Regions from separate parts of the Nitratireductor sp. OM-1 genome, predicted to be linked through region 3. Evidence: predicted binding sites of a transcription regulator. Region 3 holds the regulator's gene; each other region holds the start of a gene.
What was found. The regulator LexA, encoded in region 3, represses DNA repair genes until DNA is damaged. The targets are predictions, from matches to a motif close to TGTTCNNNNTGTGTTCNG.
Positions count from the first base shown of each region.

Region 1: parE (DNA topoisomerase IV subunit B) is a predicted target of LexA. The motif match lies at 3,989-4,006, and genes of this name have one in related genera.
Region 2: DEJ54_RS14245 (single-stranded DNA-binding protein) is a predicted target of LexA. The motif match lies at 4,154-4,171, and genes of this name have one in related genera.
Region 4: DEJ54_RS03210 (helicase-related protein) is a predicted target of LexA. The motif match lies at 1,922-1,939, and genes of this name have one in related genera.

Region 1 covers NZ_CP029208.1:3,333,195-3,340,815, forward strand. The annotation lists gene gcvT (glycine cleavage system aminomethyltransferase GcvT) at 1-589, shown strand, start outside; gene gcvH (glycine cleavage system protein GcvH) at 597-965, shown strand; gene gcvP (aminomethyl-transferring glycine dehydrogenase) at 975-3,776, shown strand; gene parE (DNA topoisomerase IV subunit B) at 4,075-6,147, shown strand; gene DEJ54_RS16005 (DUF2336 domain-containing protein) at 6,192-7,307, opposite strand; gene DEJ54_RS16010 (MaoC family dehydratase) at 7,485-7,621, shown strand, end outside.
Region 2 covers NZ_CP029208.1:2,976,067-2,983,687, reverse strand. The annotation lists gene trpD (anthranilate phosphoribosyltransferase) at 1-461, shown strand, start outside; gene trpC (indole-3-glycerol phosphate synthase TrpC) at 451-1,266, shown strand; gene moaC (cyclic pyranopterin monophosphate synthase MoaC) at 1,271-1,765, shown strand; gene glp (gephyrin-like molybdotransferase Glp) at 1,768-2,976, shown strand; gene DEJ54_RS14250 (hypothetical protein) at 3,103-3,534, opposite strand; gene DEJ54_RS14245 (single-stranded DNA-binding protein) at 3,549-4,049, opposite strand; gene uvrA (excinuclease ABC subunit UvrA) at 4,989-7,621, shown strand, end outside.
Region 3 covers NZ_CP029208.1:3,109,012-3,116,632, reverse strand. The annotation lists gene glnA (type I glutamate--ammonia ligase) at 1-1,263, opposite strand, end outside; gene DEJ54_RS14880 (P-II family nitrogen regulator) at 1,332-1,670, opposite strand; gene DEJ54_RS14875 (NAD(P)H-hydrate dehydratase) at 1,952-3,457, shown strand; gene lexA (transcriptional repressor LexA) at 3,550-4,272, opposite strand; gene DEJ54_RS14865 (MarC family protein) at 4,359-4,991, opposite strand; gene gyrA (DNA gyrase subunit A) at 5,223-7,621, shown strand, end outside.
Region 4 covers NZ_CP029208.1:689,618-697,238, forward strand. The annotation lists gene DEJ54_RS03210 (helicase-related protein) at 1-1,778, opposite strand, end outside; gene phbB (acetoacetyl-CoA reductase) at 2,445-3,164, opposite strand; gene DEJ54_RS03220 (acetyl-CoA C-acetyltransferase) at 3,271-4,455, opposite strand; gene phaR (polyhydroxyalkanoate synthesis repressor PhaR) at 4,839-5,450, shown strand; gene DEJ54_RS03230 (ACT domain-containing protein) at 5,493-5,915, shown strand; gene rpmF (50S ribosomal protein L32) at 5,973-6,155, opposite strand; gene mtgA (monofunctional biosynthetic peptidoglycan transglycosylase) at 6,309-7,085, opposite strand; gene DEJ54_RS03245 (polyprenyl synthetase family protein) at 7,227-7,621, shown strand, end outside.

The DNA.
Region 1 (7,621 bases), 220 kb from region 3:
CATGACCGGCACAGAGCCGCATGAAGGCTGGTTCGCCACCCGTTCGGGCTACACCGGCGAAGACGGTTTCGAGGTGGCGCTGCCGGTCGATCAGGCGGAGCGCTTTGCCCGCAAACTGCTCGACGACGAGCGCGTCCAGTGGGTTGGCCTTGCCGCCCGCGACAGCCTCAGGCTCGAAGCCGGGCTCTGCCTGCATGGTCAGGATCTCGACGAGACGACCGATCCGGCCAATGCCGCCATCCTTTGGGCCGTGCCGAAGGCGCTGCGCTCCGAAGGCCGGTTCATCGGCGCTGAGGCCCTGCAGAAGATCATTGCCGATGGCGCGAAGGAAAAGCGCGTCGGCCTGAAGCCGGAAGGCCGCCAGCCGGTGCGCGCCGGCGCACCGCTCATCAACGAAGCCGGCGAAAAGGTCGGCCGCGTCACATCGGGCGGTTTCGGCCCCTCCGCCGGTCATCCGGTGGCGATGGGCTATGTCGCCAAGGGGCTTTCCGAACCCGGCACCCGTCTTTTCACCGAAGTGCGCGGCAACCGCATCGCACTTGATGTCCATACCCTGCCCTTCACGCCGCAGCGCTACAAAAAAGGATAACAGCCAGATGAGCCAGACCTATTTCACCGAAGACCACGAGTGGATCAAAGTCGAGAACGGCGTCGCAACCGTCGGCATCACCGATCACGCTCAGGAACAGCTCGGCGATCTGGTGTTCGTGGAACTACCCGAAACCGGCGCAACGCTCTCCAAGGGCGACACCGCCGTCGTGGTTGAATCCGTGAAGGCCGCTTCCGATGTGTACGCGCCTGCCGATGGCGAGATCTCCGAGGTCAACGAAGCGCTTGCAAGCGACCCGGCCCTCGTGAACTCCGCCCCCACCGGCGATGGCTGGCTGTGGAAGATGAAGCTCTCCGATGAAAGCCAGCTCGAAGGCCTGATGGACGAAGCCGCCTACAAGGCGTCGATTGCCTGAGGAAACACCATGTCCGCCAACACACTCCCTTTCGCCGCCCGCCATATCGGCCCGCGCGGTGAAGAAACCAAGGCCATGCTGGCCACGCTCGGCGTTCCGTCGCTCGAGACGCTGATCACGCAGGCCGTGCCGAATTCGATCCGCCTCGACCGTCCGCTCGACCTGCCGCCGGCAGCCAGCGAGACCGAGGCGCTCGAAGAACTCGGCGCAGCCATGCGCCAGAACAAGGTGCTCAAGAGCTTCATCGGCGCCGGCTATCACGGCGTGAAAGTCCCGCCGGTCATCCAGCGCAACCTGTTTGAAAACCCTGCCTGGTACACGGCCTACACGCCCTACCAGTCGGAAATCAGCCAGGGCCGCCTTGAGCTTCTGTTCCACTTCCAGACGCTGGTGACGGAACTGACCGGCCTGCCGGTCGCCTCTGCCTCGCTTTTGGACGAAGGTTCGGCCGTGGCCGAAGCCGTGGGCATTGCCTGGCGTCATCATCGCTCCAAGCGCAGCAAGCTGGCGATTGCCGGCGAACTGCACCCGCAGACCCGCGACGTGGTGGTCACCCGCGCGGAGCCGCTGGGCATCGAGGTCGATGGCGACACGATTGACGACAACACCTTTGCCCTCATCGTTCCGTGGACCGACACCTATGGCGTTCATGGCGACCACGGCGCGCTGGTCGCCGAGGCAAAGGACAAGGGCGCCATCGTCATCATGGTGGCCGACCCGCTCGGCCTGCTGTTGAGCGAAACGCCGGCAGCGCTCGGCGCAGAAATCGCCGTTGGCTCGATGCAGCGTTATGGCGTTCCGATGGGCTTTGGCGGTCCGCACGCGGCCTATTGCGCCGTATCGGACAAGCTGACGCGCCTCATGCCCGGCCGTCTCGTCGGCCAGTCGGTCGATGCGCATGGCCGTCCGGGCTACCGTCTGGCGCTGCAGACCCGCGAGCAGCACATCCGCCGCGACAAGGCGACCTCCAACATCTGCACCGCGCAGGCGCTGCTTGCCAACATGGCCGCAGCCTTTGCCATCTGGCATGGCCCGGAAGGGCTCGCTGCAATTGCCGAGCAGGTGCATGAGCGCGCAGCCCGCTTCCATGCGGGCCTCAAGGCTGCCGGCCTTTCGCTTGCAGGCGATGTCATCTTCGACACGGTCACCGTCACCGTTCCCGGCAAGGCGCAGGAGATCGCGGCCGGAGCCGAGGCCGAGGGTCGCCTTGTGCGGGTTCTCGACGCGGACCGCGTCAGCGTCGCCTTCGACGAGACGACGACCGAGGACGATCTGGCTGCACTGGCAGCCCTGTTCGGCGCCACCGTGCCGGAGAGCGCACCGCGCCTTGCCCCGGCCGCAGCGCGCGGCGAAGGCTTCCTCACGCAGCCGGACTTCCATTCGCACCGCTCGGAAACGGAAATGATGCGCTTCCTGCGCAGGCTCGCCGACAAGGATCTTGCGCTCGACCGCGCCATGATCCCGCTTGGCTCCTGCACCATGAAGCTCAACGCCGCTGCCGAGATGATGCCCGTGAGCTGGCCGGAGGTGGGCGGTCTTCACCCCTTCGCTCCGCCGGAGCACACGGTGGGTTATCGTCGCATGATCGACGATCTGGACCGCTGGCTCTCGGAAATCACCGGCTTCGATGCAGTTTCGCTGCAGCCCAATGCCGGTAGCCAGGGCGAATATGCCGGTCTTCTGGCCATCCGCCGCTATCACGCCGAGCGCGGCGAAGGTGACCGCGATATCTGCCTCATCCCGTCCTCCGCCCATGGCACCAACCCGGCGTCCGCCTCCATGGCCGGCATGCAGGTGGTGGTCGTGCGCTGCACGGAAGATGGCAATATCGATCAGGACGACCTGAAGGCGAAGGCCGTAGAGCACGCCGACAAGCTGGCGGCGCTGATGCTGACCTACCCGTCGACCCACGGCGTGTTCGAGGAAGGCGTGCGCGACATGTGCGCAGTGATCCACGAGCATGGCGGCCAGGTCTATTTCGACGGCGCCAATCTCAACGCGATGGTCGGGCTTGCCCGTCCGGGCGATCTGGGAGCGGATGTCTGCCATCTGAACCTGCACAAGACCTTCTGCATTCCCCATGGCGGCGGCGGACCGGGCGTTGGCCCGATCGGCGTCAAGGCGCATCTGAAGCCGTTCGTGCCGGGACATGTGGCGCTCGGCAGCAGCCATGCGGTGGCCGCAGCCCCCTATGGCAGCGCGTCGATCCTGCCGATCACATGGATGTATATCCGCATGATGGGCGGCGACGGCCTCAAGCGGGCGACGGAAATGGCAATCCTCAACGCCAATTACATCGCCCACAGCCTGAAGGAGCACTACCCGGTGCTCTACAAGGGCCGCAACGACCGTGTCGCGCATGAGTGCATTCTCGACACGCGGGTGTTCAAGGATCGCGCCGGCATCACCGTCGACGACATCGCCAAGCGGCTCATCGACTATGGCTTCCACGCCCCGACCATGAGCTTCCCCGTTGCGGGCACGCTGATGGTGGAGCCGACGGAGTCGGAGCCGAAGAGCGAAGTCGACCGCTTCTGCCAGGCGATGATCTCCATCGCCGAAGAAGCTGCGCGGGTGGAAAAGGGCGAATGGCCGAAGGATGACAATCCGCTCGCCAACGCCCCGCACACCGCCATGGAGCTGATGGGTGACGACTGGACGCATCCCTATAGCCGCAGCGAAGCCGCCTTCCCCGAAGGTTCGCTCGAGGCAGCGTCCAAATACTGGCCGCCCGTCTCGCGCGTCGACAATGTCGGTGGCGACCGCAATCTGGTCTGCGCCTGCCCGCCCATCGAAGCGCTGGCAAGCTAGAGCATCGGACCGAAAAGTGGAGCCCGGTTTTCGGGTTGTTCCGATACTCCATTCATAAACTGGATCGTCCTTTTGTGCGTCCGACTGGACGCACCGCGATCCAGCCCTCTATGAAACGGATCATCTCCCCAAGCTGGGGAGATGATCGCCTCAATTGCCGCGCACCTCTTGGCGCGCGCCCTCGCTTTCTGGTAAAGCGTCGTCCACACACTCCGAACGGAACCGGAACAGGCTTCGCTTTGCCTTGCAAACCATGGCAAACTGCGGGCTGATTCGCGGACAGGAAACAACACGCTTCATGGACGACAACAACGACCTCTTCGCCGGAATGCCTGCCGCCGGGACGCATGCCAATGTGGAACGTGCGAAAACGCCCGAGCCGGCAGCGCCTCAGCGCAAGCCCGCTGCGCGTCCCGCGCCATCTGCATCGCCCGCCCCGTCGGGCGACGGCTACAGTGCGGCCGACATTGAGGTTCTGGAAGGTCTGGAGCCCGTTCGTCGCCGTCCCGGCATGTATATCGGCGGCACCGACGACAAGGCGCTGCACCACCTGTTCGCCGAAGTCATCGACAACTCGATGGATGAGGCGGTGGCCGGCCACGCCACCTTCATCGAAGTGGAACTCGACGAGGAAGGCTACCTCTCCGTCACCGATAACGGTCGCGGCATTCCGGTCGATCCGCACCCCAAGTTCAAGGACAAGTCGGCGCTCGAAGTCATCATGACGACGCTGCATGCCGGCGGTAAGTTCGATTCCAAGGTCTACGAGACCTCCGGCGGCCTGCACGGCGTTGGCGTGTCCGTGGTCAACGCCCTGTCCGAACTCCTTCAGGTCGAGGTTGCCCGCAATCGCCAGCTCTTCCGCCAGACCTTTTCGCGCGGCCTGCCGCAGGGCGGACTGGAGAAGCTCGGCGACGTGCACAACCGGCGCGGCACCAAAGTGCGCTTCAAGCCGGACGAAGAAATCTTTGGCAAGGGCGCGAAGTTCGAGCCCGCGCGGCTCTACAAGATGGCCCGCTCCAAGGCCTATCTTTTCGGCGGCGTGGAAATCCGCTGGATCTGCGCCCCTTCCCTGATCGGTGAGAAGGACGAGACGCCCGAAAAAGCGACCTTCCACTTCCCCGGCGGTCTCAAGGACTATCTGGCCGCCTCGCTGGACGGGCAGTTCCAGGTCACCAAGGAAATTTTCTCCGGCCGCAGCGAAAAGACCACCGGTCATGGCGCTGTGGAATGGGCGATCACCTGGTATGGCGGCGACGCCATGCTCAACTCCTATTGTAACACCGTGCCGACGCCCGAGGGCGGAACCCACGAAAGCGGTTTCCGCAACGCGCTCCTGCGTGGCCTGCGCGGCTATGCGGAGCTGACCGGCAACAAGCGCGCTTCCATCATCACCTCCGAAGACGTGATGATCTCGGCCGCAGGCATGCTATCGGTGTTCGTGCGCGAACCGGAATTCGTCGGCCAGACCAAGGACAAGCTGGCGACGGCTGCGGCCACCCGCATCGTCGAAAACGCGATCCGCGATCCGTTCGACCACTGGCTTGCAGAAAACCCGCAGGAAGCCTCCAAACTGCTCGAATGGGTGGTGGCGCGCGCCGATGAGCGCCTTCGCCGCCGTCAGGAGCGCGAGGTCAGCCGCAAGAGCGCCGTGCGCAAGCTGCGCCTGCCCGGAAAGCTCGCCGACTGCACCATGGGCGCGGCAGCGGGTGCTGAAATCTTCATCGTCGAGGGCGACTCGGCTGGCGGCTCCGCCAAGCAGGCGCGCAACCGCGCCAGTCAGGCCGTTCTGCCGCTGCGCGGCAAGATCCTCAACGTCGCCAGCGCCGGCTCCAACAAGCTCGCCGCCAACCAGCAGATTTCCGACATCACACAGGCGCTCGGCTGCGGCACGCGCTCGAAATACCGTGAAGACGATCTGCGTTACGACCGCGTCATCATCATGACGGATGCCGACGTCGACGGTGCGCACATTGCCTCGCTGCTCATCACATTCTTCTATCAGGAGATGCCGCAGCTCATCGAGAATGGCCATCTCTACATGGCTGTTCCACCGCTCTACCGCCTCAGCCAGGGCGGCAAGACCATGTATGCGCGCGACGACGCCCACAAGGACGAGCTTCTGGAAACGGAGTTCACGGGGCGCGGCAAGATCGATATCGGCCGCTTCAAGGGTCTGGGCGAGATGATGGCGAGCCAGCTCAAGGAAACGACCATGGACCCGGCCAAGCGCACGCTGCTGCGCGTCACCGTGCTCGACGGTCAGGAAGCCACCAAGGGCGCCATCGACAGCCTGATGGGAACCAAGCCCGAAGCGCGCTTCCGCTTCATTCAGGACAATGCCGAGTTCGCTGAAGAACTGGATATCTGACGCGCAAAGCCGGCATTGATGCCGGCGACGCGGGTGCCCTTCTGTCAGGCGGCGGCGATCGCCTGCGCCTGAAGGCGTGCGTTCTCACGCAGGGCATCGAGATGGATTGAGCGCAGCAGGCCAGCGAGCTCGGCAGATTCCGCTGCCGGACCGGACTGGCCGGGCGTCGCGCCAATGCTCTCCATCATCAGCCAGGAAACCTCCTGCGCACCGGCCACACGCCGCCCCTGCGCGACGTCACGCCAGACCGACAGCGCCCGGATCAGGGGGCGATGAAAGGGCTTTGCAAGCCCCGCCTTCTGCAAAAGCGCCGATACGGCCAGATCGCGTCCGTTCACAAGCAGGCCGCGAATGCGCGTGTGCGACTGCCCGGTGAGCGCCATCATCACATGGCCGAAGAAATCGATCTTGCCATGCGCCACCATGCGCACGATGAAACCTGCCGTCAGATCACCACGCATGCGCAGATGCTCCACCAGCGCTTCGTGCTCATCCGGGTCAATCGTCTCGATCAGCGTGAGCGAGGCGCGCACGCATGCATCACGCGTCAGCTTCTCGGCCCGCGCCGCACCCACCAGCGCCTTGACCAGCGGCGCTTCGCGCAGGGCTTCGCCAAGCTGCACGAGAAGCGTGTGCCTGCAATCGGAGGGAAGACGCTGATCGGCCGCCAGCGCCACGCGCATGCGCGGCTCATGGCCATGACGCTCAATCATGCGGCGAAAGCTCACTGCGGCGATCTCCGCGCTCGGATTGTCGACCATCGCCAGACAGGCTTCGAGCGACCCCACCTCTGCAATGGCGGCCGAAACCCCCATGGCGAGCTGCGGACGCTGTGCAACAAGCCGCTGCGTCCCTTCGCGGCCGTCGCCCACGCGGTCGATAAGGTCGGAATCGGAAAGCATCGGCGAGCGCGCCAGGATCGGCGCAGCCACGTCCGGCTGGTCGGCGGCAAGAGCGGCGATCACCTGCATGGGCGCATGCCGGCTCATCGAGAGCGCTTCGGCCAGTGCAGCGCGCACCTTGGATGAAGGATCGTCGAGCAGCGCCGTCAGCGCGGCCTCGGCCGCGTAGCGGTCCTCAAACGGCAGTTCCCGGTCGAGATAGGCTCTGGCGAGAGCTGTGGCAGCCCCTGATCTGTCAACCACTCTGGCAGTCTCCATCCATTTAAGAAAATGCTGAACTACTTGCACTGAAGTCACGCTCCCGCCCTGTCTGGAATGACCCTAGCGCGAATTCGTATAGGAAACGTTTACCATAAGTGCCCGCTTGCGAGGGGCCGGCAGCCCGCCTATCAAGAAAGAGAGGATACATTGGTCAAACGGGATGCGGAGGACACGATGGCCGGTCTTTACCTAGAGGAATTCCAGCCGGGACAGGTGTTCCAGCACACGCTGCGCAAGAGCGTCACCGAAAGCGACAACATGCTGTTTTCGACCATGACGCTGAACCCGCAGCCGCTCCACATCGATTTCGC
Region 2 (7,621 bases), 130 kb from region 3:
AGCTCATCGGCGTTTTTGCGCCGGAATGGGTGGGACCGATTGCCGAGGTGCTGAAGCAGCTTGGAACGGAAACCGCCTGGGTGGTGCATGGCGCGGGTCTTGACGAACTGACCACCGCCGGAACCACGCAGGTCGCCGCGCTCGAAGACGGCCAGATCCGCCATTTCGAGATCACGCCGGAGGATGTTGGCCTCAAGCGCGTGACCATGGCCGACCTGAAGGGCGGCGAGGCAGACTACAATGCGCGCGCGCTCAGGGCCGTTCTCGAAGGCGAAAAGAACGCCTATCGCGACATCTCGGTTCTGAATTCCGGCGCTGCGCTGGTCGTGGCCGGACGCGCCAAGACCCTGAAAGACGGCATCAAACTGGCGGCGGAATCGCTCGACCGCGGACAGGCTCTGGCAACGCTGGAACGCCTCATCGAAGTTTCCAACAGGGGCACGAACAGCGATGACGACTGACATTCTGCGCAAGATCGAGGCCTACAAGCGCGAGGAAATCGCCGCCGCGAAGACGGCCTGCCCGCTGCCTGAACTGGTGGCGCGCGCCCGCGACGTGGAAGCGCCGCGCGGCTTCGGTGATGCGCTGTTGTCCAGGCAAGAGCGCGGGCGCTTCGGCCTGATCGCCGAGATCAAGAAGGCGAGCCCCTCGCGCGGCCTGATTCGTGCGGATTTCGACCCGCCGCGACTGGCTTCCGCCTATGAGGATGGCGGAGCGGCCTGCCTTTCGGTTCTGACCGACGGCCCGTCCTTTCAGGGTGCGCCCGCCTATCTGGAACAGGCGCGCGCCGCCTGCGGTCTGCCGGCGCTGCGCAAGGATTTCCTGTTCGAGCCCTATCAGGTATACGAGGCCCGCAGCTGGGGTGCCGATGCGATCCTGATCATCATGGCGAGCCTGACGGATGACGAAGCCCGCGCGCTTGAAGAGACGGCGCTGGAACTGGGCATGGATTCACTGATCGAGGTGCATGACGAGCGCGAGCTGGAACGCGCGCTGGAGCTTTCCTCGACGCTGATCGGCATCAACAATCGCGACCTGCGCACCTTCGAGACAAGTCTTGAAACAAGTGAGCGGCTGGCCCCGCGTGTGCCCGAAGACCGCCTGGTGATCGGCGAGAGCGGCATCTTCACCAATGACGACTGCCGGCGGCTGGCGCGTGCGGGCATGAACACCTTCCTGGTGGGCGAAAGCCTGATGCGGCAGGATGATGTGACCGCTGCCACGCGCACGCTTCTGGGGCTCGACGCCGCCAAACTTGCGGGCTGAGCCGATGAGCGAGAAAGCGGCAGGCCTGACCCATATCGGCGCTTCCGGCGAAGCGCATATGGTCGATGTGAGCGGCAAGCAGGAAACCAGCCGGGAAGCGCTGGCGGAAGGCGCTGTGGTGATGAAGGCGGAAACGCTGGAAGCCATTCTGGCGGGCAATGCCAAGAAGGGCGACGTTCTGGCAACCGCGCGTATCGCAGGCATCATGGCCGCCAAGAAGACGCATGATCTCATTCCCCTTTGCCACCCGCTGGCGCTCTCGAAAGTGGTGGTGGACATCGAGCCCGACCACGAACTGCCGGGGCTCAGGGTGACGGCGCGTGTGCGCGTGACGGGACAGACGGGCGTGGAGATGGAGGCGCTTACCGCTGCCTCGGTCGCCTGCCTGACGATCTATGACATGGCCAAGGCGCTGGACAAGGGCATGGTGCTCGACGGCATCCGCCTTCTTGAGAAGACGGGTGGAAAATCCGGCGACTGGCGCGTAGCGGAGAACTGACCATGAGCCTTTTGCCGGTGGATGAAGCGCTGGAGCGCATTCTCGAGGGCGTGAAAGCACTACCCGGCGAAACGGTGTCCATTGAAGAAGCCGACGATCGGGTTCTGGCAGCACCGCTCGCCGCCACCCGCACACAGCCGCCCTTCGACGCTTCGGCCATGGACGGCTATGCCGTTCGCGCCGCCAATGTGGCGACGCCGCGCGCAATGCCGCTGAAGCTTATTGGAGAATCTGCCGCGGGCAGCCGGTATCACGGCGCAGTGGCCGACGGCGAGGCCGTGCGGATCTTCACCGGCGCGCCGGTGCCCGAGGGTGCGGACACGATACTCATTCAGGAAAATGCGGATATTCTGGACGATGGCCGGATCGAGGCGACCGATACCGTCGCTGCCGGACGCCATATCCGCCGCGCAGGGCTCGATTTTCAAAAGGGCGACAGCGTTCTCGAACAGGGACGACGGCTCGGACCTGCGGGAATAGGCCTGGCGGCTGCGGCAGGCCATGCAACGCTTGATGTGACGCAGCGCCCGCTGGTGGCGGTGATCGCCACGGGCGACGAGCTGGTGCGGCCGGGCAAGCCCTGTGGCCCGGACCAGATCGTTGCATCCAACGGCTTTGCCATCGGCGCTCTGGCGCGCAGGGAAGGCGCGCGCATTCTCGATCTCGGCATCATCCCCGACGACAGCGCGGCGATCTCCGACGCGGTGCGCAGTGCCGCTGCCGCCGGTGCGCATGTTCTGGTGACGCTTGGCGGCGCTTCGGTCGGTGCGCGCGATCTGGTGCGGCAAGCGCTGCTCGATGCGGGCATGTCGCTTGATTTCTGGAAAATCGCCATGCGCCCCGGCAAACCGCTGATGTTCGGGCGGCTGGGTGACATGCGTGTGCTTGGCCTGCCTGGCAACCCGGTTTCCAGCCTCGTCTGCGCGCATCTGTTTCTGCGTCCGCTTATTGCCCGGCTTGGCCAGCGCAGCTATGCGCCGGATCTGCGCTCGGCTGTTCTGGCAAAGGCGCTGCGGGCAAACGATGAACGTCGCGACTATGTTCGCGCCTCGGTGGCGCCTGGCTCCGAAGGGCTGATCGCCACGCCGTTCACGCTGCAGGATTCCTCCATGCTGACCACGCTGGCCGCATCCAATGCACTGATCGTGCGCGAGCCCGGCTCGCCGGCAGCTGAAGAAGGCGATCGCTGCCGTGTTCTGATGCTCGGGTGAGTGCTTCGCACCCGACGGTTACAGCCAGAGGTGCTGAGAACTCCGGTGGATCGTCGCCAGCACACCGATCCAACCCGGCTTGCCATTCTGCACGATGTCAGCCCGCTGCGCTTAAGAGAGCAGGCATTAACCGCCATCGCCTTCGCGCCCGGGGATTGCGACGCGCATGATGCGACCGCCAAGCCCGTGCACGGTGTCGTGCGCACGCACAGTCACATGACCGAGCCCCCCTGGCAGCGCGACACCTGAAAGGCTGCGCGTAAAAGGCTGTTCATTCACATGTGGGTGGAGAAGCGTTCGGGAGGCGATGACCCTGCCAGCGTCATCCAGCACATCCCAGCGGTCTGCATAGTGATCCCAGCCCTCGTCCCCATGCTCGACCGTCACGTCGAAGCGATGGGCTCCATCACCGTCAGCAATGATTTCGACCGCGACAACATCCGCTTCACCGGCACTCACCGGCGATGGCGCAAGGGCCGTCGCCACCGCAAAAAAGAAAAGCCCGGCAGGCCTGCTCAGACACGGTGCGGTCGAAGCGGCTCTGCCGGGCTTTTTCATGCGATTGTTCCGCCTCAGAACGGAATTTCGTCGTCGAGGTTCTGCGAGTAACCGCCACCGCCGCCACCGCTGCTGCCACCGGTATCGGCGGGACCGGACTGGCCGAAATCGGAGCTGCGACCACCGCCGCCGCCATAACCGACCTGGTTGTCACCGCCCTGCCCGCGCGTGTCGAGCATCTGCAGTTCGCCACGGAACTTCTGCAGAACGATTTCCGTCGTGTAGCGGTCCTGACCGTTCTGGTCGGTCCATTTGCGCGTCTGGAGCTGGCCCTCGACGTAAACCTTGGCGCCCTTCTTCAGATACTGTTCCGCCACCTTGGCAAGATTGTCGTTGAAGATCACGACATTGTGCCACTCGGTGCGCTCGCGCCGCTCGCCGGACTGGCGATCACGCCAGGTTTCCGAGGTCGCGATGCGGATGTTGACCACCGGATCACCGGAGTTGAGCCGGCGGATTTCCGGGTCTGCACCCAGATTTCCCACCAGAATGACCTTGTTGACGCTGCCCGCCATAACGCTTCTCCACGCTTATCCGAAATCTGCCGCGCACTTTATCGCAAGCAGGGCTGGCGCGCGCTCTCCCGCTGCCCCTGCTCCGGTCTCGTCCACAGCTCATTTGTTCCTCTTATGTTCGCACCTGACGGAATGCCTGTCAATGAGCCCCTTCCGGGGAGCGCAGAAAGGCGCAACAGAAACAGGAAAAGCCCCGCCGCTATTCTTCAAGCGCGCGGGGCTTCGGGTCTTCTGACCCTCCGTACCGGGAGTGGTTTACCGGTAATCATCAGGCAGGACGGGTTTCACCGTCCCTGTCTTCAAAGAGATTAGATTTTCGTGGGGCAGCCAGCCGCCAGCGTTGTCGTGCCTGCCGACGAAAAAGGTTCTGCGGTGCAGTGCCCTCAATCGCCATGGACCGCGTCGGGAACGCAAGATCGTACGAGACGGTAATGCGCTCAGGACCGATCAGCCAGCTGTGGCTTCGCGCGAGAGGCGAAGCCCGATAAATCGGTCAGGTGGAGTCATGCCTCCCTCCTTCTTCGCGTTACGAGGCTTTGCTCGGTGTCAGCGTGCTCAAGCAACCATGCGCGCCCGAAGCGCCCACCGGCGCGGTTTCAAGGGCGGCCAACAGCCACGAGCACTGACGAAAATGATACTGCGCCTTTGGTTAATGGCGGTCAAGGCGATGCGGCGGCGCAGGCGAAAATGTGATCTTCTGTAACGGATGCTCACGAGAGCCAGCCCGGCGCAGGATGATCGTGTCAGGAGCGTGTTCGATATTTGTTCTTTTCCCTTGCTCTTTTTTTTAAAACGAGGGACAACCCCCGCAACGTCGAAACGCCCTCGTCTGTCAGCGGGCCGCGCGGCCCATCGACATTTGCGGCGCGTTTCCTACATGAAGCATGGTCCGGCATGCTGCCGGCCACACCAGATAAATGAGACAGGCAGCGACGGGGCATGCCAGAACACAAGTCCATCACCATTCGCGGCGCGCGCGAGCACAATCTCAAGAATGTCGATCTCGACCTTCCGCGCGAAAAGCTGATCGTCATGACCGGCCTGTCGGGCTCGGGCAAGTCTTCGCTCGCCTTCGACACGATCTATGCCGAAGGTCAGCGGCGCTATGTCGAAAGCCTTTCGGCCTATGCGCGCCAGTTCCTGGAAATGATGCAGAAGCCGGATGTCGACCAGATCGACGGGCTTTCGCCAGCCATTTCCATCGAGCAGAAGACCACGTCGAAGAATCCCCGCTCCACCGTCGGCACGGTGACGGAGATCTACGACTATATGCGCCTTCTCTTCGCGCGTGTGGGCGTGCCCTATTCGCCGGCGACCGGCCTTCCCATCGAGAGCCAGACCGTGAGCCAGATGGTGGACCGGGTGATGGCGCTGGAGGAAGGCACACGCCTTTACATTCTCGCCCCCATCGTGCGTGGGCGCAAAGGCGAGTACCGCAAAGAGATGGCGGAGCTTCAGAAAAAGGGCTTTCAGCGCGTGAAGGTGGACGGCGTCTTCTACGAGATCGCCGATGTGCCCGCGCTCGACAAGAAGTACAAGCACGACATCGATGTGGTGGTGGACCGCGTCGTGGTGCGCGCCGATCTGGCGACACGCCTGGCGGATTCGCTTGAAACCTGCCTGAAGCTCGCCGAGGGGCTGGCTGTCGCTGAGTTTGCCGACAAGCCTCTTTCAGAAGGCGCGACCGCCAAGGGCGGCGGCGCAAACAAATCGAAGAACGAGACGCATGAGCGCATCGTTTTCTCCGAGAAATTCGCCTGTCCGGTCTCCGGCTTCACCATTCCGGAGATCGAGCCGCGTCTCTTCTCGTTCAACAATCCGGCCGGCGCCTGCCCCACCTGTGACGGTCTGGGTAGCCAGCGCGCCATCGACCCCAATCTCGTGGTGCCGGACGACAATGCGATCCTGCGCGAAGGCGCCATCGCGCCCTGGGCCAAATCCACTTCGCCCTACTATCTGCAGACGCTGGAAGCGCTTGGCCGCGAATTTGGCTTCAAGGTGGGCGACCGCTGGCGCGATCTGCCGGACGATGGCAAGGACGCGATCCTGAACGGCACCGGCGATAGGAAAATCGTCTTCGACTACGATGACGGCCTGCGCAGCTACCGCACCACCAAGCCTTTCGAGGGTGTCGTGGTCAATCTTCAGCGGCGCTGGAAAGAGACGGAATCGGCCTGGATGCGCGAGGAGATCGAGCGCTACATGTCGGCCCATCCCTGCCCCGCCTGTGATGGTCACCGGCTGAAGCCCGAAGCGCTCGCCGTCAAGATCGACGGTCTGCATATCGGCCAGGTCACGGGCATGTCGATCAGCAAGGCCGGCGCATGGTTCGAGGAACTGCCGGAGCATCTGAACGACAAGCAGAACGAAATCGCGGTGCGCATCCTCAAGGAGATCCGCGAGCGGCTGCGCTTCCTCAACGATGTCGGGCTGGAATATCTGACCCTGTCGCGCAATTCGGGCACGCTGTCGGGCGGCGAAAGCCAGCGCATTCGTCTGGCCTCGCAGATCGGCTCCGGTCTGACGGGCGTGCTCTATGTTCTGGACGAACCCTCCATTGGCCTGCACCAGCGCGACAATGACCGCCTGCTGGCGACGCTCAGACATCTGCGCGATCTCGGCAACACGGTGATCGTGGTGGAACACGACGAGGACGCCATTCTGACCGCCGACTATGTGGTCGATATCGGCCCGGCAGCCGGTGTTCATGGCGGACAGATCATCGCCGAAGGCACGCCGCAGGAAATCATGGCCAATCCGGCCTCGGTCACCGGCAAATATCTCACCGGCGAGATGGCAATCCCGATGCCGGAGCAGCGCCGTGAAATCTCCAAGAAGCGGCGCATTCGCGTCGTGGGCGCGCGCGGCAACAATCTGAAAAACGTGACGGCGGATGTGCCGCTTGGCACGTTTGCCTGCGTCACCGGCGTTTCTGGCGGCGGAAAGTCCACGCTTCTGATCGAGACGCTGTTCAAGGCCGCGTCGCGCCGCATCATGGGGTCGCGCGAACAACCGGCCGATCACGACCGGCTCGAAGGGCTTGAGCATCTCGACAAGGTCATCGATATCGACCAGTCGCCCATCGGCCGCACGCCGCGCTCCAACCCGGCCACCTATACGGGCGCGTTCACACCGATCCGCGACTGGTTCGCAGGCCTGCCCGAGGCCAAGGCGCGCGGCTATCAGCCGGGTCGCTTCTCCTTCAATGTGAAGGGCGGGCGCTGCGAGGCCTGTCAGGGCGATGGCGTCATCAAGATCGAGATGCACTTCCTGCCGGATGTCTATGTGACCTGCGACGTCTGCCACGGCAAGCGCTACAACCGCGAGACGCTCGACGTCACCTTCAAGGGCAAGTCGATTGCCGACGTACTCGAGATGACGGTGGATGAAGGCGTGGAGTTCTTCTCCGCCGTTCCGGCCGTGCGCGACAAGCTCGTCACGCTCTCGCGCGTGGGGCTCGGCTATATCCATATCGGCCAGCAGGCGACCACACTCTCCGGCGGTGAGGCGCAGCGCATCAAGCTCGCCAAGGAACTCTCCAAGCGGGCAACCGGGCGCACGCTCTACATTCT
Region 3 (7,621 bases):
CGCCATGAGGGCTTCGCGCAGCGAACCGCAGACGGTCGGGACCTTCTTGAGCTCCTTCGGCGGCAGATCGTAGAGATCCTTGTCCATGGCCTGGCCGGGATGGATCTTGTTCTTGATGCCGTCGAGGCCGGCCATCAGCAGCGCTGCGAATGCGAGGTAGGGGTTTGCGCCCGGATCGGGGAAGCGAACCTCGACGCGCTTTGCCTTCGGCGAGGAGCCGAAAGGAATGCGGCAGGATGCCGAACGGTTGCGGGCCGAATAGGCGAGCAGGACCGGGGCTTCAAAACCGGGCACCAGACGCTTGTAGGAGTTGGTGATCGGGTTGGTGAAGGCGTTGATCGCCTTGGCGTGCTTGATGACGCCGCCGATATAGTAGAGGCAGCTCTCGGACAGACCGGCATATTCATTGCCGGCAAAGGTCGGTTTGCCGTCTTTCCAGATCGACTGGTGGACGTGCATGCCCGATCCGTTGTCGCCATAGATCGGCTTCGGCATGAAGGTTGCGGTCTTGCCATAGGCATTGGCGACCTGGTGAACGCCGTATTTGAACTTCTGAACGCTGTCGGCGCTCTTCAGGAGCGTCTCGAACTTGATGCCGAGCTCGTGCTGCGCAGCACCCACCTCGTGGTGGTGCTTTTCAACGATCACGCCCATTTCGGACAGGACCGTGAGCATCTCGGAGCGCATGTCCTGCGCGGAGTCGATCGGCGGAACCGGGAAATAGCCGCCCTTCATGCGCGGACGGTGGCCCAGATTGCCGGTCTCGTAGTCGGCGTCGTCGTTGGACGGCAGTTCGCTGCAGTCGAGCTTGAAGCCGGTGTTGTAGGGATCGGCCTTGTACTTCACGTCGTCAAAGACGAAGAATTCCGGCTCCGGGCCCACATAGACGGTGTCGCCAAAGCCTTCGGCCTTGAGGAAGGCTTCTGCCTTCTTGGCGGTGCCGCGCGGGTCACGGTTGTAGGCCTCGCCGGAGATCGGGTCGAGAATGTCGCAGACGATGGCCATCGTGGACTGGGCGAAGAAGGGGTCCATATGCGCCGTGTCGGGCTCCGGCATCAGAACCATGTCGGACTCGTTGATCGCCTTCCAGCCGGCAATGGACGAGCCGTCGAACATGACGCCATCGGCGAACATGTCCTCATCCACTGCCGTGACATCCATCGTGACATGGTGAAGCTTGCCTCTTGGATCCGTGAAGCGAAGATCGACGAACTTTACGTCGTTTTCCTTGATCTGCTTCATGATGTCTTGTGCTGTGGTCATATTCGCTTTCCTGTTTGCGATGAGCTTGCCTGATGATCCGGACATGGTCCGGGAACTACTGATTTGGGTCAGACTGCGTCTGCGCCGGTCTCGCCGGTGCGGATGCGGATGACCTCTTCAACATTGGTGACGAAGATCTTGCCGTCGCCGATGCGGCCTGTCTGGGCTGCCTTGCGGATCGCCTCGATGGCGGCGTCGACGGTTTCGTCCGGCAGGACGACCTCGATCTTCACCTTGGGGAGGAAGTCGACGACATATTCCGCCCCGCGATAGAGCTCGGTGTGGCCTTTCTGGCGTCCGAAACCCTTCGCCTCGATGACAGTGATGCCCTGAAGGCCGATTTCCTGAAGGGCCTCCTTCACCTCATCTAGCTTGAAGGGTTTGATGATCGCTTCGACCTTTTTCATGCCTCGGTGGCCTCCAAATGGGTTCAGGGACGGATGGTCCGCATCCCTTATTGCTCCGGTTCGGTTGAAGCACGAAACATGCCAACTCGTGACAGAGCCTTGCATGTTGCGTGCCAAACGCTGCATTCTGCGTCTTGAGAATTGGCGCGACGCGGTTTTCTCCGGCTTTGGCATGCTAGGCGAGCGCCCCCGGATAGCAAGATGGGAACCATGCGGTGCGGTTCGCAGTTTGAGACTTGCTTAAAAAATATGCAATGAGCCGAAGAAAGCGGCAGCTTGTTATGCGTATGGTTGTTCTGACACCTGAAGAAATGGGCAATGTGGATCGCGCGGCCATCACAGCCGGCCCTCATGACGGGTACGGGCTGATGCGCAATGCCGGCGCGGCGGTGGCCGATCTGATCCTCGAGCGGTTTTCCGGCGCTGCCGGCGTCGCGGTTTTATGCGGACCGGGCAACAATGGGGGGGACGGCTATGTCATTGCGCGGCTTCTGGCCGAGCGCGGCGTCAATGTTCGCCTGTTCGCCGATGCTGCGCCGCAGGAAGACAGCGATGCCGCCAGGGCGCGTGAAGACTGTTTTGTAACGCCCGAGGCGCTGGCCGATTTTCGCCCCGAGACCGGCTGGCTGGTGGTTGACGCGCTCTATGGCGCCGGGCTTTCAAAGCCAGTTGAGGGCATCGAGGCCGAACTCATCGAGCGGGTTGCTGCTGCGGGCGTCCCGGTGGTTGCCGTCGATCTTCCGTCCGGTCTTTCGGGGCTCACGGGCAAACCGCTGGGAAGCTGCTTCGATGCGGACCTGACCGTCACGTTTTTCCGCAAAAAGCCGGGGCATCTGCTCATGCCCGGTCGACGCCTGTGCGGCGAGCTGGTCGTGGCCGATATCGGCATTGCCGAGATGGCGCTTGCATCAATGGATATCGCCCTCTGGGAGAATGGTCCGGCGCTCTGGCGCGACGGCGTGCCGGCGGTGGAGATCGATGCGCATAAATATGTGCGTGGTCATGTGGCCGTCGTTTCGGGCGGTGGCGCATCCACTGGTGCAGCGCGGCTTGCCGCGCGTGGCGCGGCGCGCGCCGGGGCAGGGGCCGTGACGGTGCTTTCGCCTGCAAACGCCCTGTCGGTGAACGCGATGCACCTGACCTCGATCATGCTGCGCAAGGCGGAGGCGGTGGATGAACTCATCGCCTTCCTCGATGAGCGAAAACCGACAGCCGCCGTTCTCGGTCCGGCAGCCGGTACAGGCGAGCGCACGCGCAGCTTCGCGCTGGGCTTTCTGGAGCGCGATGAAGGGCTGAAAGGGCTGGTGCTGGATGCCGACGCCATCACCGCCTTTGCCGATACGCCCGATACGCTCTTCGAGGCCGTGAGAAGTTCCGTCATAGCGACCGTGCTGACGCCGCATGAAGGAGAGTTCGCGCGGCTCTTTGGCGACCTTGCGGCTGACGCTTCCATGTCCAAGGTGGAGCGTGCGCGCGCAGCGGCAGAGCGCTCAGGAGCGGTGATCATCCTGAAGGGGGCGGACACGGTCGTCGCCTGCCCGGACGGGCGCGCCGCGATCAACACCAACGGATCGCGTTTCCTGGCGACGGCGGGCTCTGGCGATGTTCTGTGCGGGATTGTGGCCAGCCTTCTGGCGCAGGGCATGCCGGTCTTCGAGGCGGCATCGGCCGGCGTGTGGCTGCATGCAGAGGCTGGCGGGATGTTCGGCCGGGGCCTGATTGCGGAGGATCTGCCCGAGATGCTTCCGCATGTCTTCCAGGCGCTCTTCCCGGACGATGTTAGCTGAACCGACGCGGAGCTTGAAAAGAGCGCGCATTCTGGATGCCGGATGGCATCGGAGCCGGGGCATGCCTGAAGCCGCCCCGGATAGTCTTAAACTCAGTAGCGGCGCATCAGGCCGACGAGGCGACCCTGCACCTTGACGCGGTCGGGGCCGAAGATACGGGTTTCGTAAGCCGGATTGGCCGCTTCAAGGGCAATCGATGCGCCCTTGCGGCGGAAGCGCTTCAGCGTTGCCTCTTCCTGATCCACCAGCGCCACGACGATCTCGCCGGGATTGGCGGTCTGCGTCTCGCGGATGATCACCGTGTCGCCATCGAAAATGCCCGCATCGATCATCGAGTCGCCCTTGACCTCAAGCGCGTAGTGATCGCCACCGGTCAGCATGTCCGGCGGAACCGCGATGGAATGGGTCTGGTGCTGAATGGCGTCGATGGGGACACCGGCAGCGATGCGGCCCATGACAGGCACGGAGACGACGCCGGAAAGCGCGTCATCATTGCTGGCGGCAGGCTTGGAGGCCGCTGGCGCGGGCGTCTTGCCGAGGCTGCCCTCGATGACGCTTGGCGAAAAGCCGCGCGCGGCGGAATTGAGGCCGGGCGCGATGGAATCGGGAAGCCGCAGAACCTCCAGCGCACGCGCCCTGTTCGGGAGCCGGCGAATGAAGCCGCGCTCCTCCAGAGCCGTGATCAGCCGGTGAATGCCGGACTTGGAGGCGAGGTCGAGCGCCTCCTTCATTTCATCGAAGGAGGGCGGGATTCCGGTCTCCTTCAGTCGTTCATGGATGAACAGAAGAAGTTCGTGCTGCTTGCGGGTCAGCATGGGCGCCACCGAGAATCAGTTAAAAACAAAACCAGAACATACTCTATATGTTCCAGTTGTGTTCCGCAACCGTCCGGTTGCAGCGCTTATGGCGCGGCGAAAAGCGCCTTGGCTCCGTCTGCCACGAACTGGACCGCGAGGGCTGCCAGAATGACGCCCAGGAGGCGCGTCAGGATGGAGCGTCCCGTTTCGCCCAGAAAGCGGTCCACGCGCTCCGCCAGCGTGAAAACGGCATAGGTGAGGAGGATTGTTCCAAGCAGGATGCCGAGCAGCGCGATGGTGCCAAGGATCGAATTGAACTCGCCCGAAAGAAGCACGGTTGCCGAGATGGCGCCGGGACCCGCGATCAGCGGAATGGCCAGCGGGAAGGCGGCGATGTTGCGGATCATGTCGCGCGTGATCGCGCGCTCGGCGCTCTTCTCATGGCGCTCCTGGCGGCGCTCGAAGATCATCTCAAAGGCGATGAAGAACAGAAGCAGGCCGCCCGCCACGCGGAAGGCGGGAAGCGTGATGCCGAACACGGCCAGAATGACGCTGCCAGCGACGCCGAACAGGGCCAGAACGGCGAATCCGATGATGGCTGCGCGCACGGCCACCTGATTGCGCTCCGAGCGGTTCATGCCTGCTGTCAGCGCCAGAAAGAGCGGCGCAAGCCCTGGCGGGTCGACGGTTACCAGCAATGTGACGAAGGCGTTGAAAACGGTATCGTAACCAGGCATCGGGTTCTCCTTGCGGCCTCTCTAGCCCAGCTTGGATGCGAGGGAAAAGCCCTCATTCTTCACGCAGGCTCGCTTCCTGCGACAATTTGTCAAGGCGCTCATCCCCAGGAGGTTCGTATGCGCCTGAAATTGCGTTGGATTTCCGTCATCAAAAACGGATGCTCAATTGGAGAATCGCTGACGGCTCATATATAAAGAGTATGTGATTCCTCATTAAGAATGTGACACGTTTTGACTGACCAGACGACGCCGAACGGATCGGGCGAGCCCGACGAAATCGAGCCGATTTCCATTGTCGAGGAGATGCAGCGCTCTTATCTCGATTATGCGATGAGCGTGATCGTGAGCCGCGCCCTGCCGGATGCACGCGATGGTCTGAAGCCGGTGCATCGGCGCATTCTCTATGCATCCCATGAGAGCGGTTACCACTGGAACCGCAAATATGTGAAATCGGCCCGTCCTGTTGCCGACGTGATGGGTAAGTATCACCCGCACGGCGATGCCGCCATCTACGACGCCCTGGTGCGTATGGCGCAGAACTGGTCCATGCGCCTGCCGCTGGTCGACGGGCAGGGCAATTTCGGCTCCATCGACGGCGATCCGCCGGCGGCAATGCGTTACACCGAGTCGCGTCTCACCAAGGGCGCGCATGAGCTTCTGGAAGACATCGACAAGGACACGGTCGATTTTCAGGACACCTATGACGGCTCCTCCAGCGAGCCGCGCGTGCTTCCGGCGCGCTATCCGAACCTTCTGGTCAATGGTTCGGGTGGTATCGCCGTCGGCATGGCGACAAATATTCCGCCGCACAATCTGGTCGAAGTCATCAATGGCTGCGTGGCGCTGATCGAGAACCCCGCACTCGGCCTGCCGCAGTTGCAGGAGATCATTCCCGGTCCCGATTTCCCGACCGGCGGCCTGATTCTCGGCCGTTCGGGCATTCGCAGCGCCTATGAGACGGGCCGCGGCTCGATCCTCATGCGCGGCAAGGTCTCGATCGAGCCGGCGCGCAATGATCGCGAAGCCATCATCATCACCGAAGTTCCCTATCAGGTGAACAAGGCGTCGATGATCGAAAAGATGGCCGAGCTGGTCCGCGACAAGCGCATTGAAGGCATTTCCGACATTCGCGACGAGAGTGACCGTCAGGGTTACCGCGTCGTGGTCGAGCTGAAGCGCGACGCCGTGGCCGATGTGGTGCTGAACCAGCTTTATCGCTTCACGCCGCTTCAGACCTCCTTTGGCGCCAACATGGTGGCGCTCAACGGCGGCAAGCCGGAACAGATGAACCTTCTTGATCTGCTCCAGGCCTTTGTCTACTTCCGCGAGGAAGTGGTCAGCCGGCGCACCAAGTACCTGCTGCGCAAGGCGCGCGAGCGCGCGCACGTCCTCGTCGGCCTGGCGATTGCCGTTGCCAATATCGACGAGGTGATCAAGCTCATCCGTCACGCGCCCGATCCGCAGACCGCGCGCGAACAGTTGATGGAGCGCCGCTGGCCGGCCTCCGATGTGGAAGCGCTGATCCTGCTGATCGACGATCCGCGTCACCGCATCAATGAGGATGGCACCTACAATCTGTCCGAAGAACAGGCGCGTTCGATCCTCGAGCTGCGTCTCCAGCGCCTGACCGCGCTCGGACGCGACGAGATTGCCGACGAATTGAACAAGATCGGTGTGGAGATTGCGGATTTCCTCGAGATCCTGTCTTCGCGCGCCCGCATTCAGCAGATCGTCAAGGACGAGCTCATCGGCGTGCGCGACGAGTTCGGCACGCCGCGCCGCACCGAGATCACCGAAGGTGGCGCAGATCTCGACGATGAGGATCTGATCCAGCGTGAGGACATGGTTGTTACGGTCACGCGCAAGGGCTACATCAAGCGCGTGCCGCTTTCGATCTACCGGGCGCAGGCGCGTGGCGGCAAGGGCCGCTCGGGCATGTCGACCAAGGACGAGGATTTCGTCACCCAGCTCTTCGTCGCCAACACCCACACGCCGATCCTGTTCTTCTCCTCGCGTGGCATTGTCTACAAGGAGAAGGTCTGGCGTCTGCCGGTCGGTACGCCGCAATCGGTTGGCAAGTTCCTGCGCAACATGCTGCCGCTCGAAGAGGGCGAGAGCATCACCACGATCATGCCGCTTCCGGAGGATGAAGAGAGCTGGGGCGCGCTGGACGTCATGTTCGCCACCACGCGCGGCACGGTGCGGCGCAACAAGCTGTCGGATTTCGTTCAGGTCAACCGCAATGGCAAGATCGCCATGAAGCTGGATGATCCGAGCGACGAGATCCTCGGCGTCTTCACCTGTACCGAAGACGACGACGTTCTGCTGACGGCGGCTTCGGGGCAGTGTATCCGCTTCTGCGTCACCGATGTGCGCGTCTTTGCCGGACGCAACTCGATTGGCGTGCGCGGCATCAATCTGGCCGAGGGCGACCGGGTCATTTCCATGGCCATCCTGGCCCATGTGGAGGCGAGCCCGTCCGAACGCGCTGCCTATCTCAAGCAGGCCGCGGCCGAGCGGCGTCAGGCTTCGGGTGAAGAAGAGGAAGTGGCGCTCACCAACGAGGATGTCGGTGAGGAGGAAAGCCTCTCCACGGAGCGCTTCGAAGAGCTTCAGGCGCGCGAGCAGAT
Region 4 (7,621 bases), 1.6 Mb from region 3:
AGAAGCACGACGCGCGGGCGCAGCGCTTCCTCACCGGAAACCAGCGTCGCCACCGGTTGGCCGAGCCAGCGCAGAAGGCCCTCGGAATCCAGCGCCAGATCGCCATTGCCGGAAGCGGCAAAGCGGTCTGCCCGCGTTTCGAATTCGGCAGCGAGTGCTTTCTGGGCGGCAGCCTTGACGGCGCGCGCGTCCTCACCTTCCGCAGAGCGGTCGGCGGTGAAACGGAACCCTAGCATCTCACCAACGTGATGCCCCTCGACAAGGACTTCGCCAACGGGGCTGATTTCTGCTTCCGGCATTGCATTCTCTCTCAGGCGCTTCATGAGCACGGATGTCCTGCGGTCCACAAAGCGTTTCGTCAATCGCTCATGCAACGCATCGGACAAACTGTCCTCTATCTCTCGTGTTTTTTCTTGCCAGTGTGTCGCATCGGCCAGCCATCCGGGCCGGTGCGAGACAAATGTCCATGTTCTGATCTGCGCAATACGCTGCGACAGTGTGTCGATGTCCCCCTCGGTGGACGAGGCGCGCTGAACCTGCTCAGCCATGTAGTCTTCATCGACATGGCCCGTTCGCGCCAGATCAGAAAAGACTGCACCAACAATTTCTGCGTGGTGGGCCGGTGCGATGCGCCGGTAGTCCGGCAGCGCACAGGCGTCCCACAGGAGGGCCACACGCTCGCGGGCATCGGCCAGCGCACGCACATCCCCGTCACGCGACAGGAATTCGAGCACCTTGGCGTCGGCAGCGGGCAGAGCGCGGGTAAGGCCTTCCACGGGGGGCGTGACGTCGAGCGAGGCTTTGAGCGCATCGACGCTGGAGAAATCAAACGCGGCGGAGCGCCATTGCAGCACCTTCACCGGGTCGAAATCATGCGCCTCGATGCGGTGAACGAGTTCATCGGAAAGGGGATCGACCTGGCCGGTGACGCCAAACGTGCCGTCACGCAGGTGACGGCCGGCGCGGCCGGCGATCTGCCCGAGCTCCGCAGGGTTGAGGTCGCGATACTGGAAACCGTCGAATTTGCGGTTCTGCGCGAAGGCGACATGATCGACATCGAGGTTCAGGCCCATGCCGATGGCGTCGGTCGCCACGAGATAGTCCACATCACCCGACTGGTAGAGGGCTACCTGCGCGTTGCGCGTGCGCGGGCTGAGCGCGCCAAGCACGACAGCCACCCCGCCGCGCTGGCGGCGGATCAGCTCGCCAATGGCGTAAACCTCGTCCGACGAGAAGGCCACGATGGCCGAGCGGCGCGGCAGGCGCGTGATCTTGCGCGAACCGGCATAGCTGAGCACCGACATGCGCGGACGGGTGATGACGGAGAGGCCCGGCAGCAGCTTTTCAAGAATGCCGCGCATGGTGCCCGCGCCCAGAAGCAGCGTTTCCTGACGGCCGCGCAGATGCAGAATGCGGTCGGTGAAGATGTGGCCGCGCTCCAGATCGGCGGCGAGCTGCACCTCATCGATCGCCACGAAGGCGGCGTCGGTCTCGCGCGGCATGGCCTCGACCGTGCACACCGAATAGCGCGCGCCGGGCGGCGAGATCTTTTCTTCGCCGGTGACAAGCGCGACATTCTGCTCGCCGACCTTGGCGACGACGCGGGAATAGACTTCGCGCGCAAGCAGCCGCAGCGGCAGGCCAATCACGCCCGTGCCATGCGCAACCATGCGCTCGATGGCCAGGTGCGTCTTGCCGGTATTTGTTGGCCCGAGGATGGCCGTTACGTCACGACCCGACAACACTCTCGGCTTGGCATTCTGTTTTTGGAAATTCATAGGGCCTGAAAAGCCGTCTACCTCAGCGAAAAAAGGCGAGCACACGGGTTAGCATGCTTTGCATGCGCATTCCAAGGCAAGACTGCCGCTCCACCGACAAAGACTGCCAAAAATGACCCAAACCGTTTCCGGCCATTAAGATTTGGAACGAGTCTGGAACGAATCGGCTACGAATCACTGACCTGCGTTGTTTCCCGTTTTGTTCACCACAAGATAGAGTATGACGCAACGTAAAGACACCCAAATGCTGAATCGGGCATGTTCCGCAAAGCCGGAAAACGCGTGGCGCGCGTTAAGGATTTGCGCGGGAAGCGCGACGGGCCTGCCAGGCAACGGTGCAAGCATAAGATTTTGTTAGGATTTTTTGCGAAGCCGTTAACGGGTTACGGCCCCGCCATGCCGCATGGCGTTAACACTTCGACCAAACCCGGAACGAATCGGCTACGAATCACTGATATCCGGATGTTCCCGCTACGTTCACCGCAATATCTGGTGGTTTCCACCGGTTCCGGGCAGACAGCGCACAGTTTATCCACAAACGCGCCCGCGCAGCCTGAACGCCGCGTTAACGAAGTTGTTTCAAATTGATACGCATTTTAACGAAACAGAGCGCTGCGGGTTACCCACAGCGCCCCGAAAAATGAATGCACAGGACGTGGCTTTTCGTCAGATGAAGTACTGACCACCATTGACAGTGAGCGTGGAGCCCGTGACGAAGCCCGCATCGTCGGAGGCCAGGAACAGCACGGACCGCGCGATTTCAGACGCCTCGCCGAGACGCCCCACCGGGATCTGCGAAATGATCTTCTCGCGCACCACTTCCGGCACCGCCATCACCATGTCGGTGGCGATGTAGCCGGGGCAAACCGCATTGACCGTCACGTTGAAGCGCGCGCCTTCCTGCGCCAGCGCCTTGGTGAAGCCAATCTCTCCCGCCTTGGCGGCGGAATAGTTGGTCTGGCCCATCTGGCCCTTCTGACCATTGATGGACGAAATGCTGATGATGCGGCCGAACTTGCGCGAGCGCATGCCGGCGAAGACCTGATGGGTCATGTTGAAGACCCCGTTCAGGTTCACATCCACCACGGCGCGCCAGTCTTCTGGCGTCATCTTGTGAAACATCACATCCCGCGTGATGCCGGCATTGTTGACCAGAACATCGACCGGCCCGAGATCGGCCTCGACCCGGCCCACGCCGTCCGCACAGGCGTCGTAATCGGCAATCGACCATTTGTAGGAGGCAATGCCCGTTTCTTCGGTAAAGCGCGCGGCGGCCTCATCGTTGCCCGCATAATTGGCCGCGACCTGATAGCCCGCCTCTTTCAGAGCCATCGCTATCGCCGCGCCGATGCCGCGTGTTCCACCCGTAACAAGTGCCGTTTTCATGCAGATCGTCTCCCTCAGGTGAGTGTTCCCCGCCGCCTTCGCCCTGTTGAGACCGGGCGATAATCCGGCTGGCGCACGGCACAAACGCCGCGCGCCAGCTCAAAGCCTACAACGCTTCCACGCACATGGCGACGCCCATGCCGCCACCGATGCAAAGCGTGGCCAGTCCCTTCTTCGCGCCACGGCGGCGCATCTCGAAGGCCAGCGTGTTGAAAATGCGGGTACCCGAAGCGCCAATCGGATGGCCGATCGCGATGGCGCCGCCATTCACGTTCACGATATCCGGGTTCCAGCCCATGTCCCTGTTGACCGCACAGGCCTGTGCGGCGAAGGCCTCGTTGGCCTCGACCAGATCGAGATCCTCGGCCTTCCAGCCGGCTTTCTCCAGCGCGCGGCGCGATGCCGGGATCGGCCCCGTGCCCATGATTGCCGGATCGACGCCAGCCGTCGCCCAGGAGGCGATCCGCACCAGCGGCGTCAGACCACGGCGCTGGGCTTCGCTCTCGCGCATCAGCACCACGGCGGCCGCACCGTCATTGATGCCCGACGCATTGGCGGCCGTGACCGTGCCCTCCTTGTCGAAGGCCGGACGCAGCTTCTGCATGCCCTCGATGGTCGCGCCATGACGGATGTACTCATCGTCCGAGACCACGGTTTCGCCCTTGCGGCTCTTCACGGTGACCGGGACGATCTCGTCCTTGAAGCGCCCGGCCTTCTGGGCGGCCTCGGCCTTGTTCTGCGAAGCGAGCGCAAAAGCGTCCTGCTCGTCACGGGTGATCTGGAACTTGCGGGCAACGTTTTCTGCGGTGATGCCCATGTGGTAGCCGTTAAAGGCATCCCACAGACCATCGCGGATCATCGTGTCGATCATGGCATAATCGCCCATCTTCACGCCGGCGCGCAGATAGGCGCAATGGGTGGAGAGCGTCATGGATTCCTGACCACCGGCAACAATGATGTCGGCATCACCGCAGGCGATCTGCTGCATGCCGATGGCGATGGTGCGCAGGCCCGAACCGCAGACCTGGTTGAGCCCCCAGGCGGTGGCTTCTTCCGGCAGACCGGCGGCGACGGCCGCCTGGCGCGCGGGGTTCTGCCCCTGGCCGGCCGTGAGCACCTGACCGAGAATCACCTCGTTCACTTCTTCCGGCGCGACGCCGGCGCGCGAAAGCGCCTCGCGAATGGCGGTTGCACCAAGCTCATGCGCTGGCACGGTGGCGAAAGAACCGTTGAACGAGCCGACCGGGGTGCGGGCGGCGCTGGCAACGACAATGGCTTCGGCTGACGACATGAAAGGCTCTCCCTTGGAAAATTGCATACACGTGCAAATGTGCAGCCCTTGTGACGGACTGCTCTCATTCACATTTGTTGCGGCTAATCAGGGGCGAGTCAAACGGTTGTGTGCAGCGCAACAAAGCTTGCGCACCGCCGAACAGGAGCGCCGCGCTCTTCGCCACTGCGAAAAGCGCTTTCATTCAATGGGATTTTGCGCATATCCTGACACCGGCAAATGCAGGGGGTGCGCGCCGACGGCCCCGGCAGCGGGGCGGTGGAATGGCGCAGTGGCGTCTTGCAAAGCCCTCAGTCCTTGAATCCAAGGCATCGGAAAACCGGACGACGCAGGAGACGTCCGGGCGCGATGCCACAGACAACCGTGCTACGGGGAGGTCAGTAATGCCAGCCAAGGACGACCCGATCGTCATCAAGAAATACGCCAATCGCCGCCTCTACAACACGGGCACCAGCACCTATGTGACCCTGGAAGATCTGGCCGAGATGGTAAAGCGCGACGAGAATTTCGTCGTGCAGGACGCCAAATCCGGCGAAGACATCACCCATGCGGTCCTGACCCAGATCATTTTCGAGCTGGAGAACGACCGCAACGGGCAGAACATGCTGCCGATCTCGTTTCTGCGTCAGCTCATCGCCTTTTACGGCGACCAGATGCAGATGGTCGTGCCGAGCTTCCTCGAACAATCCATGATGGCCTTCTCCAAGGAGCAGGAACGCATGCGAGAGCAGATGGACAAAGCGTTCGGCGGATCATCCATGGACATGATGGGCATGTCGGCCCCGATGAAGATGGTTGAGGAGCAGACCCGCCGCAACATCGAGATGTTCCAGAACGCCATGCGCATGTTCGCACCCACGCCCCCTGCCCCAAATCAGGGCGCAGCGCGCGAAGACAATGCCGGCGAAGAGGCACCGCGCTCCGATGATCTGAAGGAGTTACGTGAGCAGATCGCCGACATGCAGCGCAAGATCAACTCCCTGGGCGGTTCCTGACCGCCCTTCCCCGGAGCGAACACAGACTGAAGCGCCAGAGACATGCCCCGGACCGTTCGTGATACGCAGGCCATGCTGGCAGGAATGACGCCCGTTCTTACGACGGGCGTTTTCGTTTTCTGCTGCGTGGAGCGGGACCGCGCCGCAACGCTTTATGCGGAAGCGGAAGGTGTTTTTCAGGAAGAGGAAGGCACGACGCTCGTGCTGCCGCTGGCGCGCGCAGAAACGCTTGGTTTCGACACGCAGATGCCGATGCGCCGGATCGTCCTTGAAGTCTATTCCGCGCTCGACGGCGTGGGGCTGACGGCCGGCGTGGCGACGGCGCTGGCGGATGAAGCCATCCCCTGCAACGTGGTCGCCGCTTACCATCACGATCATGTCTTCGTGCCGGAAGAGATGGCCGAGAAGGCACTTTCGATCCTGCAGGCGCTGCAGCGACGGGCAAAAGCCGGCAAAACTATCTGAAACAAAAAAAGACCGGTCACTGACCGGTCTTTTTTTCATCCAGAGGAGGAAAGGCGCTTATGCGTCCTTCGGCTCCAGAACCTGGCGACCGCGGTACATGCCGGTCTTCAGGTCGATGTGGTGGGGACGACGCAGTTCGCCCGAATTTTTGTCTTCGACATAGGTCGGCGCCTTGATGGCGTCGGCCGAGCGGCGCATGCCGCGCTTCGAAGGCGTCGTTTTCCTTTTTGGTACAGCCATGGTCCTGCTCCGCTAATCGGTCAAAGGCCGTTGCGGCCCCTTCAATCCAGAGGCCCAGCATTTCGGCCGGGAATTGGAAGTCGGCGTGCCTATACACGTCCAAAGAGGTTTTGGCCAGTGGGGCGCATCGCTTTTTTCAACGAAAGCGCATGATCAGGGCTTCAAACACCCCACATAACCGCCGGCCTTGCGCGCACGCTGTTCAATCTTCGCGGCAAGCCGGTTCAGCCCGTTCGAAGGTTTCGCCGGATTGCGCTCCAGCGGATTGGGCAGCGTGACCGCAAGAAGCGCCGCCTGCCGGCGCGAAAGCTGCGATGCCGGGCGACCGAAATAATGCTGCGCGGCGGCTTCAGCGCCGTAGATGTTCGGCCCCCATTCAACGATGTTGAGATAGATCTCCATGATCCGCCGTTTCGGCAGCACCAGATCCAGATAGATCGCCAGCGGCAGTTCCAGCCCCTTGCGCACGAAGGAGCGGCCCTGCCAGAGATAGAGGTTCTTCACCGTCTGCATGGGGATGGTGGATGCGCCCCGCGTCTTCTCGCCCGAAAGCGCGTCGCTGATGACGAGGTTGAGCGCAGCCCAGTCGATGCCATCATGGGCGCAGAACTGACCGTCTTCCGACATCATCACCGAATGCGGGACCAGATCCCCCATTTCTTCGAGAGACTTCCAGTCGCGGTCATAGCCGGTGAAGGTGACCAGATCGCGCATCATCAATGTCGATACGGGGTGTACCACCGGCACACGATAGAGAAGCGTCAGAAGCGCGGGAATGAGCGCCAGCACCACAAGAACGAGCAGAACACGCCGGGCAAACCAGCCAAGCCACGCCCGACCGCCTGCGCGCCGCCCGGCCGCCCTGCGACCGCGACGCCTGCCACGCCTGTTCGTCGTCCTTTTCTCCGGGTCGACTGTGGGGCCGCTCAAACCTGTTTTTCCCTCAGTGTGACGTTACGCCTCAAAACCAGCCTTTCGCATAGCCGCCAGGGGCTTTCGGCGCAATGGCGCAAACAAACGGACTTGACCCGGACGCCCTTTGACGGCATCGCTCCCGGCATGGACGAGACGATGACACTGCCGTTTGAAGTGAAACTTGCCGCTGGCGCGGATATGGTGGAAGGCGAACTGCGCCGACTGCTCGACACGCGACCGCTGGAAGGCGAACTTTACCGCCCCGACCGCCTTTTGAAAGCCATGCGCCATGGCGTTCTGAATGGCGGCAAACGGCTGCGGCCGTTCCTCGTGCTCGAGACGGCAGCGCTGTTTGAGGCGACGGACGACACGGCTGCGCTGCGCGTTGCGGCAGCGCTTGAGTGCATCCATTGCTATTCTCTGGTCCATGACGATTTGCCGGCAATGGACGATGACGACCTGCGCCGCGGCAAGCCGACCGTTCACCGCGCGTTTGACGAGGCAGCAGCCATTCTCGCCGGCGACAGTCTCCTGACCTATGCGTTCGACAT